Regions from separate parts of the Rhizobium sp. 10PS4 genome, predicted to be linked through region 2. Evidence: riboswitches for the same ligand, from Rfam matches in the RefSeq annotation. Region 2 holds a riboswitch; the other holds the start of a gene.
The links. A riboswitch is a leader RNA that binds a small molecule or an ion and turns the genes downstream of it on or off. The one in region 2 is predicted to bind FMN.
Positions count from the first base shown of each region.

Region 1 (6,420 bases), on a different contig from region 2:
GAGTTCGGCCAGAAACCGTTCGGGACCAGGCGAGGCTCCGGCCTCATCAACCAGCCAGGCAAGGGGAGACGGCAGATCCATCGCTTAACATCGCACGCCCACGTGGACATCCGCAAGGACATCCCCGGGTGATCGTGGGGACGTTTCCAGCGACTCGGCCTGTCGCCCGCAAAGGCCGTCCGCATCGGCTGTCGAAAACCATTCGGCGTGGTGGAAAACAAAAAATAAACACTTTAAACTTGCGCGACTTTGATTCCACTATAGGGTCGTTCGTCATCGTGTGATTGAGGGGTGCGATGGGCACGATATTCTGGCCGAAAGATCCGCTGGATGGGAATGACATGACGCTGCTGACGTCGATCCTTAGGCGATGGTGCGAAAGACATCAGGTCGAGCTGACGGCGGAGGAGAGCAGCCGCAAGGCGAAGGAACTCGTCGAATGGTTCGAATTCGGCGTCAAGGACCCGGTCGAGCTCGAGGAGCTGATCGACGACAAGTACTGGCTCGTCAGCAGGATCTGACCGTATCGGACAAATCGGGAGGACGCTGCCGGTCAGCGTCGTGAAGCTGTCTCATCAGAAAAGGCCGGGCGAAAATCGCCCCGGCCTTCGTCCATCTCCAACTAAGCAAGACCCTTAGTCATCATCCCGCCAACGGCGGTCGCGATCCCAGCGCCGCTCATGGCGCCAGCGCGGACCATCCCAATCCCGGTGACGCCGCTCCCAGCCCCAGCGGGGCGGGCCACCGTAGAAAGCTACCGGCGGTGGGCGGCGCCAGTTTCGCCGGCATTCGCCCCAGCGCGTCAGATGCCAGCCGCGACCGCAGGCGTAGTCGACCTTTGTGACATTGCTCTGGACATTGATTGTCCCCATCGGCATCGCCTGCGCTGTGCCGAACGAGAGGCTGCCAGCGAGCAAGGCAGCCGCGATAGAAAGTGCCTTCATCGAGAACTCCATTTCAATCCAGCCGTCCACACCTTATGACCGCCAAATTGAACTGGAGATGAACTGCGCGTTCATGTTTGCGGGAGAAAAAGAAGCGCTTCCGCACGGCTGGTCCGAGCGCTCGCCGACCGCTGTTGTCGCAACGGCAAGCGCTTCAGAACCGCCCCGCCGCCCGCAAAAAATTGTTCATGTCCTGCCGTAAAAAGGATCGGGACCCGGATCCCCCCCGGCGGCGACCTCGGTCAGCCGTCCGAGATAATGTGCCCAGCCTTCCGCATGGCCGGCGCATTGCTCGGCGCTCGGCAGGCCGCTGTGGGTGAGCCGCAGCAGCGTTCCGCCCCCCTGCTCGATCAGGTCGATCTCGACTAGGCTCGACCCCGGCGGCACCACCTCGCTGCCGTCCCAGCCGAAGCTGTAGGCAAGGCGATGAACCGGCACCACCTCGCGAAACGAGCCGCGCGCAAAGCGCGCGCCGGTAACGTTGACGAGATAGAGCCCGCCGGGCTGCGGCTCGACCTGCGCTTCCGTTCCCATCCAGCGCAGGATCTTTTCCGGGTCGGTCATCAACGCGAACACCGCAGCCGGCGGCGCCGCGATATGCGCCTCGCGGTGGACGACAAAGGGGTCTTGCATCTCTCTCTCCCATGGTTTCCACGGCCCTGCCCGTCTCCGGTGGAGACGGCGCAGCCTGTCTTGCCGTGCTATTCTGACGTGAATATCCTCACGCACAGCATGTAGGCGCAAGCCCATCCTCCGCAAGAGGGCTTGCCCGTCGCGATCGACCAACAAGCGAAATCGCCGGGTCGGGAGCGCTGATGCTGCATTGGCCGCCAAGCATTTCGACCTATTGCCAGCCCGTCACCTTCCCCCTATTGTTCGCGCCGTTCTCAGGGCGGGGTGCAAGTCCCTACCGGCGGTATGCAATTTAGATTGCGAGCCCGCGAGCGCCTTCTCAGGAAGGGTCAGCAGATCAGGTGAGATGCCTGAGCCGACGGTCATAGTCCGGATGAAAGAGAACGTGCGTTCCTGCCGCCCTGCGGCTGTCGGGGACGTTCGTGATCGCCTTGGGTGATGTGTCTGTTCGCCAAAGGAGATTACCATGACACCCACCCGCTATGCCTTCGTCAAAGCCAGCTGGCACGCCGATATCGTCGACCGCGCCCTAGATGGCTTCCATCAGCTTATTCCGCCCGAGCAGATCGATGTGTTCGATGTTCCCGGCGCATTCGAAATGCCGCTGCTGTCGCGCGATCTTGCGGCAACCGGACGCTATGCCGCTGTCGTTGCCGCCGCCTTCGTCGTCGACGGCGGAATCTACCGCCACGAATTCGTCGCCCAGGCCGTCGTCGATGGGCTGATGCGCGCCGGCATGGATACCGGTGTGCCGGTGCTGTCGGTTTCGCTGACGCCGCATCAGTATCAGGAAACCGAGCACCACAAACAGATCTACCGCGCACATTTCGTCGAGAAAGGGCGCGAGGCAGCAAAGGCGGCTCTGACGATCGGCAAAACCCGCGCCGCTCTCGCCGCGTAAGAACTTCCTGCACGCCGGCTCGACGAGCCGCAGGACGACAGACGAAGGTGGCGGGGAACCGACCCCGCCGCCTCACGGACGACATGCCCTCACCAACCGCACGAATCGAGAGCGACGCGCCGTGTGTCGCAGCGGACTCCGCCAATACCGGCCAAATCAGACAGAATAATTGATTCGACGACCCCACCGCGCCGTGGTCAACTTGACCGTCACGTGTCCGCAATTCTCAAGACATCCAGAACCCAAGGAGCTTAAGATGAGCAATGCACTGCGCAGCGAACCCCCCATTGAGACCCCGAGAACACAGCCCGTCGATACCAAGCTCGAGGTGGTCGTCATCCCCGTTTCCGACGTCGACCGCGCCAAACGTTTTTATGACGACCTGGGCTGGCGGCTCGACGCCGACTTCGCCAATGATGCCGACTTTCGGGTGATCCAGTTTACGCCGCCGGGCTCCGGCTGCGCGATCATCTTCGGCAAGAACGTCACCGCCGCCGCCCCCGGCTCCGCCCAGGGCCTCTACCTCGTCGTCTCCGACATCGAGGCCGCCCGCCGCGATCTCATCGCCCGCGGCGTCGAGGTCAGCGAAGTGTTCCGTGACGCGGCCGGCGTCTATGCCGGCAAGGACGAACCATACCTGTTCGGGCGGCTCCGCATTGCCGGCCGCGATCCCGATCACCGCAGCTATCGCTCCTTTGCCTCCTTCAAGGATCCCGATGGCAACGGCTGGCTGTTCCAGGAAGTCACCACGCGCCTGCCGGGACGCATCGACGCCGACGGGACGACATTCACAACGTCGACCGATCTCGCATCAGCCATGCGCCGTGCAGCGACCGCGCACGGCGAACACGAGAAGCGAAACGGCGGCAAACACGACGAGAACTGGCCGGACTGGTACGCCGAATACATGGTCAGCGAACAGGCCGGCAAGCAGCTGCCCTTATAGGCAAGGGCGGCGACGTCACGCAGACGGTGACATCATTTGAGAAGCGTCTCGGCGGGCAACGGCGCGGTGCTTTATCGCGCCTTCTTGGCGCACAGCGTTGATCGTCGAATTGGGCGTGGCACTGGCCAGCTCCTTGCCGGCTTGGTGATCTGCGTCTCCTGAGTCAGGCCCGAGAAGCCAAACATTAGACATCGACGGCGGCGGGATCTCAGCCGCCATACCACATTCGCCGCAGCAGGTGATCACCGCGGACGAACTGGTGATAGAGCGCGGCGCTGGCATGGAAGACCAGCAGGCCGACAAGCAGGAAGGCGCCGAACCCATGCGGGCCACGCGGCGGATAGGTGGTGAAATCAGGCAGCGTGGCGCCGGCTGCCCCGAAGACGGCGGGAGCAGCGCCGCTGAGGATCATCATTCCGATGCCGCTGGCAACCATGCCGAGAATGAAAATGTAGAAGGCGAGGTGAACAAAGCCCGCCAGCCGCTCCTGCCAGCGAGGCGATGCCTGCACCGGCGCAGGCTTGCGATCGAAACGCCACCACCAGACAATGCGGAGAGCCGTGAGAAGCAGGACGACGATCGCCACCGGAATGTGGAAACGCAGCAGCCCGGCCTTGGTCACCGCGTCCATGGCGTTGGCAGCCCGGAAGCCGGAGCCGAGCAGCGCCAGGATCAGAACCGCACTCAACCAGTGGATCGAGACCGCTATTGCGCCATGGCGATCAGGCCTGCTCTTCAACATCTCCATGTCCTTCCAGTTTGCTGCGCAGCGCCTTCATGACGGCATGCGTGGTTTTGATATCCTCGACCTGAAGCCCTTCCGAGAGCATGTCGACCCAGGGGGCCTGCAGGTGCATGGCGGTTTCATATGCCTGTTTTCCTCTGTCCGTCAGCACGACGAGCTGTGCCCGTCGGTGGTGCGGGTTGGGCTCGAACGCCAGAAGCCCTTCCTTCTCCAGATCGTTGACGATGCGCTGGACGTTCTGGCGGTTGGCCCCCATGTCGCGCGCCAGCCATGCGACCGGTTGTGGCCGGCCTGCTGTGATGACGGTGCCGAGGACATGCCAGCGGGCGCTGGTCAGGCCGAGCCCCTCGACGAGCTTGTCGCCGGCGTTGATCATCCGGTTATTGAGCCGGAAGAGATCCAGAATGAGGTCGGTCAAGGCTGTTCCGGCCGGGGTCCGTTGAGGTTCGTGCATTTGTCACCATAAAGCTATATTGACACCATAGTGTCAAATTGATTATGTATCCATATCACCAGATTGACATCATGTAACCAAATCAGATGGAGTCGACCATGTCGCTCATGCGCCCGATGGACCCTGCCTTCCCGATCGATCGCCAAATCGCGATCGATGCCTCCGCGATCGTCCTCATCAACCTCTTCACGCTCGACAAGGCCGATGAGCAGGCCTTCCTTGATGCCTGGCAGGCCGATGCGGCCTTCATGAAACGGCAGCCGGGCTTTATCTCGACCCAGATGCATCGCGCCGTCGGCGAAAGTCCTGCTTATCTCAATTATGCCGTCTGGGAATCGACCGCCGATTTCCGGGCGGCATTCTCGCATCCGGAGTTTCGGGGGAAGCTCTCGGCCTATCCGTCCTCGGCGGTCGCCTCACCGCATCTCTTCCAGAAGGTCGCCGTGCCGGGCATCTGTGTGGCGTAAGCAAAGCGGCGGCGGTGGAGGCATGAAGTCCTTGAGCGTCGGGATGATCTCGGCCTCCGGCTCGCCGGAAGCTGTCATTGCGATGCGGAAGACATCTGCGACATCATCCAATCGGAAAATGCGAGCATGGCTGCTGTTGGCGGCCTTGATTGCAGTCGGGTCAGCCAATAGCTTCCCAGCGATATGGTCGTGGGAAAAGGTTGTCTGATAGCCCCCGAGGATAGATGTCTGGAAAACATCGACGGCGGTGCCAGAGCGATCCCCAGTCCTTGCAGAGCCGCCTCCATCATCGCCAGGGAAGAGTCGAAGACGATACCGGCGTTTATCTGTGCCGCCGGCGGAACGTTCGCTGCGGCAAACCAGGTGCTCCACTCATCCGCTCGATAGCTCCGCAAAAGCGTCGCCTCGACCAGATCTGCAGGCGACCTTAAACGCTCCGCCAATTTGGGTGTGCACAGAGGAGAGAGCGGAGCCTCGAACAGACGCAGCGCCTCTGTGCCGTGCCAGGAGCCGCTGCCGAAGCGAATGGCAAAGTCCAGTCCCTCGGCCGCCATATCGACGCGATTATTGTTTGTCGAAACGCGCACATCGATGAACGGGTGCCGCAGTTGAAAATCCGAAAGCCTTGGCAACAACCAGCCGACGGCAAACGTCCCGACCACGCCCAGGAACAGCAATTCCCGAACCTGCCCGGCTTCAATCCGGTCCAGCGTGATCGCCATCTGATCGAAGGAATTGGTCAGGGTCGGCAAAAGAGCTTCGCCTTCTGCGGTGATTTTCAAGCCTCTTGGGAGGCGCTGAAAAAGCGCAGCCCCCAATCGCTTCTCCAGGCTTTTGACCTGCTGGCTGACAGCCGCCTGGGTAACGCAAAGCTCGATCGCAGCCCGGGTGAAGCTGAGATGTCTTGCCGATGCTTCGAAGGCCCTCAAGCCATTCAAGGGGAGGAATTGCCGAACCATCTTAGCCCTAGATTTTCTTGGATCTCCTCCGAGATATCATCGTTTGCTGCCGCAAAACAGTGCCATAAAATGCCGTCCTCATGCGCCTTTGCGCTGATGAAGCTGCTTTTAGAGGATGAAGAAATGACGCGTGATTGGATAGGAATTCTATCGGCCGCATTGGTCTCGACATGCATTTCCACAAGTGGCTTTGCGGCTGACGAGCTGAAACTGAAAGCCATCTCGGACGCCGCGATAAAACCAATCATGGATAAATACAGCATTCCGGGCATTGCCGTTGCCATCACCGCTGACGGACAGAACCACATCTTCAACTACGGCGTCGAGTCGAAGGACACGGGCAGGCCCGTCACCTCGGCGACCATGTTCGA
Region 1 covers NZ_JAWDIW010000002.1:372,943-379,362, reverse strand. Annotated here, with positions in the region: gene RWJ89_RS04780 (adenylate/guanylate cyclase domain-containing protein) at 1-81, opposite strand, end outside; gene RWJ89_RS04775 (hypothetical protein) at 297-521, shown strand; gene RWJ89_RS04770 (GCG_CRPN prefix-to-repeats domain-containing protein) at 636-944, opposite strand; gene RWJ89_RS04765 (SRPBCC family protein) at 1,131-1,577, opposite strand; FMN riboswitch at 1,824-1,966, shown strand; gene RWJ89_RS04760 (6,7-dimethyl-8-ribityllumazine synthase) at 2,044-2,478, shown strand; gene RWJ89_RS04755 (VOC family protein) at 2,735-3,424, shown strand; gene RWJ89_RS04750 (cytochrome b) at 3,633-4,166, opposite strand; gene RWJ89_RS04745 (MarR family winged helix-turn-helix transcriptional regulator) at 4,147-4,623, opposite strand; gene RWJ89_RS04740 (antibiotic biosynthesis monooxygenase family protein) at 4,722-5,090, shown strand; gene RWJ89_RS04735 (LysR family transcriptional regulator) at 5,165-6,049, opposite strand; gene ampC (class C beta-lactamase) at 6,173-6,420, shown strand, end outside.
Region 1: linked by a shared signal. The riboswitch ahead of RWJ89_RS04760 (6,7-dimethyl-8-ribityllumazine synthase) and the one ahead of ribB (3,4-dihydroxy-2-butanone-4-phosphate synthase) in region 2 are both predicted to bind FMN.

Region 2 (6,420 bases):
CCGGACGTCAAGGTTGTCGCCGAACAGTTCTCGAACATCTGGAGCCAGGACGAAGGCTTCCAGATCATGCAGAATATGCTGCAGGCAAATCCTGACGTTTCCATCGTGTTCGCACAGGCCGACGGCCTCGCACTTGGCGCCGCCCAGGCGATCAAGGTCGCCAATCCTTCCCAGAAGATCGTGGTTGGCGGCTTCGATGGCGACACCGCAGCTCTCGAGGCACTCAGCAAGGGCGTCTTCAACGTAACTGCGACCCAGCAGACGCAGAAGATGGGCCGCGATGCGGTCGAAAATGCCGCCAAGCTTGTCGCCGGAGAAAAGGTACCCCCGGTGCAGCTTATGGATGCCACGCTGACAACCAAGGAAAACGTCGCAGGCTTCATCGCCAACCATCCGTAATGAAGTCGAGTCTAGAGGAGGTGTGCCGTGACTGATCCAGTTCTTTCCCTGAGGGGCATATCCAAATGGTATGGGCCGCTCCAGGTTCTGAAGAATGTCAGCTTGGACGTCTATCCGGGCGAGGTAGTTGCACTTCTCGGTGAAAACGGAGCAGGCAAGTCAACGCTATCGGGCATCATCGCCGGGTCCCGCACACCATCCGAAGGATCAATGACGTGGCTGGGGCAGCCTTATGCCCCGGCCACACCAAGGGAAGCGATCGACAAGGGCGTTGTCCTGATCCACCAAGAGCTGCAGCTTCTGCCGCAGCTGTCGATCGCGGAAAACGTCTTCATCGGACGTTGGCCGATGAAGAACGGCGTCGTCGACCGCGCTCAGATGGTTCGCCGGGCCCAGGACCAGCTCGCTCGCTTGAACCTTCACATCCCCGCAACGCGGACGGTCGCCGGCCTTTCCACGGCAAATCAGCAACTTATCGAGATCGCCAAGGCGCTGGCTCTCAACGCAAAGCTCCTGATTCTCGATGAGCCGACAGCCGCCCTTGGCGGTGCGGAGACGGAAGCTCTTTTCGAACAGGTTCGGAAGCTTCGCTCACAAGGTGTCGGCATCGTCTACATTTCCCACCGCATGGAAGAGATCAAGCGAATAACCGACCGGATCGTCGTTCTTCGCGATGGCGAGCGCGTGCAGGAATTCTCAGACAGCGCGACCCCGGTGCGAACGATTGTCGAGAGCATGGTCGGGCGCCCGCTTGACCGCTTGTTCCCTACCCTGCCGGTTCCGACAGATCGTCCCGTACTCCAGGTGTCCGGGCTGAGCTCGCCGGACAACTCGTTCCGTGACGTTACCTTCGAGGTCCGGGCCGGGGAAATTCTGGGGATCGCCGGATTGGTCGGCGCCGGCCGCACCGAACTGGTGCGTGCGATTTCGGGAGCAGACCCAATCAGTGCTGGTTCGATCAAGCTGGAAGGCGAGGAACTCAGGCTGCGCGATCCGGCGGACGCAATCGCCAAGGGTATCGTGATGGTTCCGGAAGACCGCAAGGAGCAAGGCCTGATCGTCGGGCACCGGATCAGCGAGAACATTATCTATGCCAATCTTGACAAACTCGGCGGCGGTTGGATCACGCCGCGCGTCAAGCGCTCCTTTGCAGAAAAAGCAGTTGCCAAGTTCGGGGTAAAGGGCCGTGCTGAACAGCACGCCTCGGACCTATCCGGCGGCAACCAGCAGAAGGTCGTGATCGCGAAGTGGCTCATGCGCGATCCCAAGGTCGTCGTGCTCGACGAGCCTACGAGAGGCATCGACGTCGGCGCCAGAGCGGGCATCTACGACATCATCGTCAATCTTGCCAAACAGGGCGTCGCGGTCATCGTCGTAAGCTCGGACCTCGAAGAAGTTCTCGGAGTCTCCAATCGCATTCTCGTGCTTGCGCAAGGCAAGCAGGCGGGGATTCTCAATCGTGACCAGGCAAATGACGTTTCGGTCATGGAGCTAGCTACCATCTAAACAGACAGAGAAAGGAAGAGCGGTGTCCGACATCACTCTGAACGCCCCGAAGCTTTTCGATCTCAGCGGCCAGGTTGCCATCGTTACCGGAGCCGGCAGCGGTATTGGTCAGCGCATTGCCATCGGCCTTACGCAATGCGGCGCCGACGTGGCGCTGCTCGACCGCCGAACCGACGACGGACTGGCCAAGACGGCTGAACATATTCGCGCCGCCGGCCGCCGCTCGATCCAGATCGCGGCGGATGTCACGAGCAAGTCTTCCCTTGGAGAGGCAATAGCACGTACTGAGGCAGATCTCGGCCCATTGACACTTGCAGTCAACGCGGCGGGCATCGCGAACGCGAACGCAGCGGAAGAAATGGAGGAGGACCAATATCAGACGTTGATGGATATCAACCTCAAAGGCGTCTTTCTTTCCTGCCAGGCAGAGGCTCGCGCCATGCTGAAAAATGGGCGCGGCTCCATCGTCAATATCGCCTCCATGTCCGGCGTGATCGTGAACCGGGGGCTGAGCCAAGCGCACTATAACGCCTCCAAGGCGGGCGTGATCCATATGTCGAAGTCTATGGCGATGGAATGGGTCGACCGCGGCATTCGCGTCAACACCATCTCCCCCGGATACACGGCAACGCCCATGAACACCCGTCCGGAGATGGTCCACCAGACCAAGCTCTTCGAAGAGCAGACGCCGATGCAGCGCATGGCAGCGGTGGACGAGATGGTAGGTCCGGCGGTGTTCCTGCTGTCGAATGCAGCGAGTTTCGTGACCGGCGTCGATCTTCTCGTTGACGGCGGTTTCTGCTGCTGGTGATGGGAAAGCTCATTGCCGCCGCGGGAAAGTGACCGATCTCGCTTCCTCCCTGGCTGAGATCGAGGCGCTGAAGGGAATAACGGGCACGACGGCGTGCGATATCGTCGTCTGCCCGCCCTTCGCGCTGATTGAACGGACGGAGAGCTCAGGCGTCGTCATCAGCGCTTAGGACTGCCTGAATTCACGACAACCAGTTGAGCTCCCAATGATGATCGCATGGTAGTTCGCATCCAGATTTGCTGTTTATCGATGGACAAGGAAAGAGCATGAAACGCTTTGAGCAGAAGACCGTCGTCATTACCGGGGGTAGCCGCGGCATCGGAGCGGCGATCGCCAAACGCTTTGCGAAAGAAGGCGCCAATCTCGTCGTCTCGGCCAACGAGGAGCTGGTTCACGGCGTTGCCGAACAGATCCGGGCCGAAGGCGGCAAGGCGATCTCCTTCATCGGCGACGTCACCGACAAGGCGAGCGTCACCGCCCTCTATGATGCCGCCGAGAAGGAATTCGGCTCGGTCGACGTCTCGATCCAGAACGCCGGCGTCATCACCATTGCCCGCGTCGAGGACCTGACCGAAAACGAGTGGGACAAGGTCATGGCCGTCAACACCAAGGGCGTCTTCCTCTGCGCCCAGGAGGCGATATCAAGAATGCGCAAGCACAAGCGCGGCGGCCGCATCATCAACACCGCTTCCGGCCAGGCCCGTGACGGCTTTATCTACACGCCGCATTATGCCGCCTCGAAAATGGGCGTCGTCGGCATCACCCAGAGCCTGGCCAAGGAAGTCGCGACTGAGAAGATCACCGTCAACGCCTTCTGCCCCGGCATCATCGAGACCGACATGTGGGCCTATAACGACCAGGCCTGGGGCAAGCTGCTCGGCAACTACGCCCCCGGCGAGTTGATGAAGGAATGGGTCGAGGGCATCCCGATGAAACGGGCCGGCTCCGGCGAAGACGTCGCCGGCCTGGTGACCTTCCTCGCCAGCGAGGATGCCGCCTATATCACCGGCCAGACGATCAATGTCGACGGCGGCCTGATCATGTCCTGATACATTTCGCCCAAAAGTGTGCAGCGGCTTTGAGACAACGACCTGAAACAAACATCAAACCACCAACGAAGCGCGGAAGGCGACACGGTCGTCGCCTCCGTGTGAACAGTGTGTCCATCGGCGTTAGGGCAGCTTTGCATTTTTGCCCGGTCGTGTGACCTTGCCATCCGCCTGTTTTTGATCCTATCTTTGAAATGTTCTCAGGGCGGGGTGTAATTCCCCACCGGCGGTATCAGGAGCAATCCTGGAGCCCGCGAGCGCTTCCGGCACCTCCTGTCGGAAGGTCAGCAGATCCGGTGAGATGCCGGAGCCGACGGTATAGTCCGGATGGAAGAGGACAACACGGGCAGTCGCACTCCCTCCCGGAGTCGGCCGACGTTTGTTCGCCCAAGGGCAGAAGGCTCGCTCACGGATTGAGCCGAGCAGACCATGTCAGTCCGCTGACATAACCCTTGAAAGGCCAGACAGCATGACTATCGCAACAATTGAAGATGCCATATCAGCCATTGCCAGCGGCAAGATGGTCGTCGTCGTCGATGACCAGAACCGGGAAAACGAAGGCGATATCGTGGTCGCGGCCGATGCCGTCACCCCGGAAACAATCGCCTTCATGATGACCCACGCCCGTGGCCTCGTCTGCATCGCCATGGAAGGCGAGCGCCTCGATGCGCTCGATATTCCGCTGATGGTGCCCAACAATACGGAATCGCACAAAACCGCCTTCACGGTCTCGGTCGATTATCTCAAGGGCACGACGACGGGCATCTCTGCGGCGGACCGCGCCGCGACCATCAGCGCCCTCGTCGACGATCGCACAAAGCCTGACGAATTCGCCCGCCCCGGCCACATCTTTCCGCTGCGCGCCAACCCCCGCGGCGTGCTCGGTCGCCCCGGCCACACCGAAGCCGCCGTCGATCTCGCCCGCCTCGCCGGAAGGACCCCGGCCGGCGTCATCTGCGAAGTCGCCAATGACGACGGAACCATGTCGCGCCTGCCCGAACTCACCCTTTTTGCCAAACGCCACAACCTCCTCCTCGTCACCATCGAGGATCTGGTCGCCTATCTCGAACGCCAGGCGGCAAAAGACGTACGCGAGGTCGCCTGATCGATGCCTTTGTTGCGGCGGCATAGCCCGCCGCAACAAAGAACATGCCGCAGTGATGACCCTGACGGCACCTTCGCTTGTCCGCCTTAAGTCCGGCTGATCGAAACGCCGCCGTCAGCCAGCATCGCCGCGCCGGTCACGAAGCTCGACATGTCGGAGGCGAGGAAAAGCGCCGCATTGGCGATCTCTTCGGGTTGCGCCATGCGTTTCAGCGCATGCAATCCCTCGACGAAGGCGAGCACCTCCGGCGTGGCATCAGGCGCGTTGGTAATGCTGGCGGGTGTGTCGGTGCCGCCGGGAAGCAGTGCGTTGACGCGGATCTTCTGAGCTCCGAGTTCAGCGGCGAGCACCTGCACGAAACCGATCAACCCCGCCTTGCTCGCCGCATAGGCCGCCATGCCAGGCATGCCGGCGGTGTGGCCGACGAAAGTCGAGGTGAAGATCAGCGACCCGCCGCCTTTTCCCATCGCCGCCGACTGGTACTTGGCGCCGAGGAAGGCGGCGGTGAGATTGGTCTCGATCGTCTCGCGCCAGCCCTTCAGCGACAGCCCGGCAACCGGCCCCATCTCACCGAGGATGCCGGCATTGTTGAAGGCGATGTCGAGCCTGCCGAAGCGCGAGACCGCCGTCTCGACAAGCCTTGCCTGCAGCGCCTCGTCCCTGACATCGCCTGATATGGCGACGGCCTGTCCGCCCTCCGCCTCGATTTCTGCGATGACGGCATCGAGCGCGTCCTGTCGCCGGCCGGTGACCACGAGCTTGGCGCCTTGCCGCGCAAAGAGTTTCGCCGCCGCGCGGCCGATGCCGGAGCTTGCGCCGGTGATGATGGCGATCTTGTCGTTCAGAAGTGTCATATCGGTTTCTCCTTCGTTGTTGCGAGATCTGAGATGCTCAAACATCAGGCGGTGCAGCCACCCGTTTCCCGCGCAGGAAGAGAAAAACGCCTATGGACGAACCGGCAGCGCGACGGCGCGTCCCCATCGGCGCCTTGATTGCGGCGTCGGAAGTATTGGGATTCACGTTATAAAACGGTGATTTGCGGCGATCTCCACTCACACGCCTGCGTTGATGTCAGCGTTACTGTGCATCGCATCATCGATTTATGCTTTGTGTGACATTCATCCGATTCCCTTGATGCATCTTCGCGACTAAAAGGAGCGCACAGGTAACGGGAATCTCTTCATGCCGCGGTCACGCAATACTGAGGGCGCCATCTATATGAGCTTGGCGATGGCCGGCTTTTCCGCAAGCGACGCCCTGTCCAAATCGGTGATCGCCTATATGAACGCCGGCGAAATCATGTTCTTGCGCGGCCTCTTCACCAGCCTGCTCGTCTATCTGATTGCCTGGAGAATGGGCGCGCTGCGTTCCTGGCGCATCGTGCTGGAGCCGATGATCATCTTCAGGATCATCTGCGAGGCGCTCGCCGCCGTCACCTATATCACCGCGCTCGGCATGATGCCGATCGCCAATGCCTCGGCGATCCTGCAGTCGCTGCCGTTGGTCGTCACCTTCGGTGCGGCGCTCTTCTTTGGCGAGCCGGTTGGTTG
Region 2 covers NZ_JAWDIW010000005.1:167,268-173,687, reverse strand. Annotated here, with positions in the region: gene RWJ89_RS11230 (sugar ABC transporter substrate-binding protein) at 1-399, shown strand, start outside; gene RWJ89_RS11225 (sugar ABC transporter ATP-binding protein) at 427-1,905, shown strand; gene RWJ89_RS11220 (SDR family oxidoreductase) at 1,928-2,716, shown strand; gene RWJ89_RS11215 (hypothetical protein) at 2,745-2,885, shown strand; gene RWJ89_RS11210 (glucose 1-dehydrogenase) at 2,983-3,765, shown strand; FMN riboswitch at 3,958-4,108, shown strand; gene ribB (3,4-dihydroxy-2-butanone-4-phosphate synthase) at 4,235-4,870, shown strand; gene RWJ89_RS11200 (SDR family oxidoreductase) at 4,957-5,724, opposite strand; gene RWJ89_RS11195 (DMT family transporter) at 6,053-6,420, shown strand, end outside.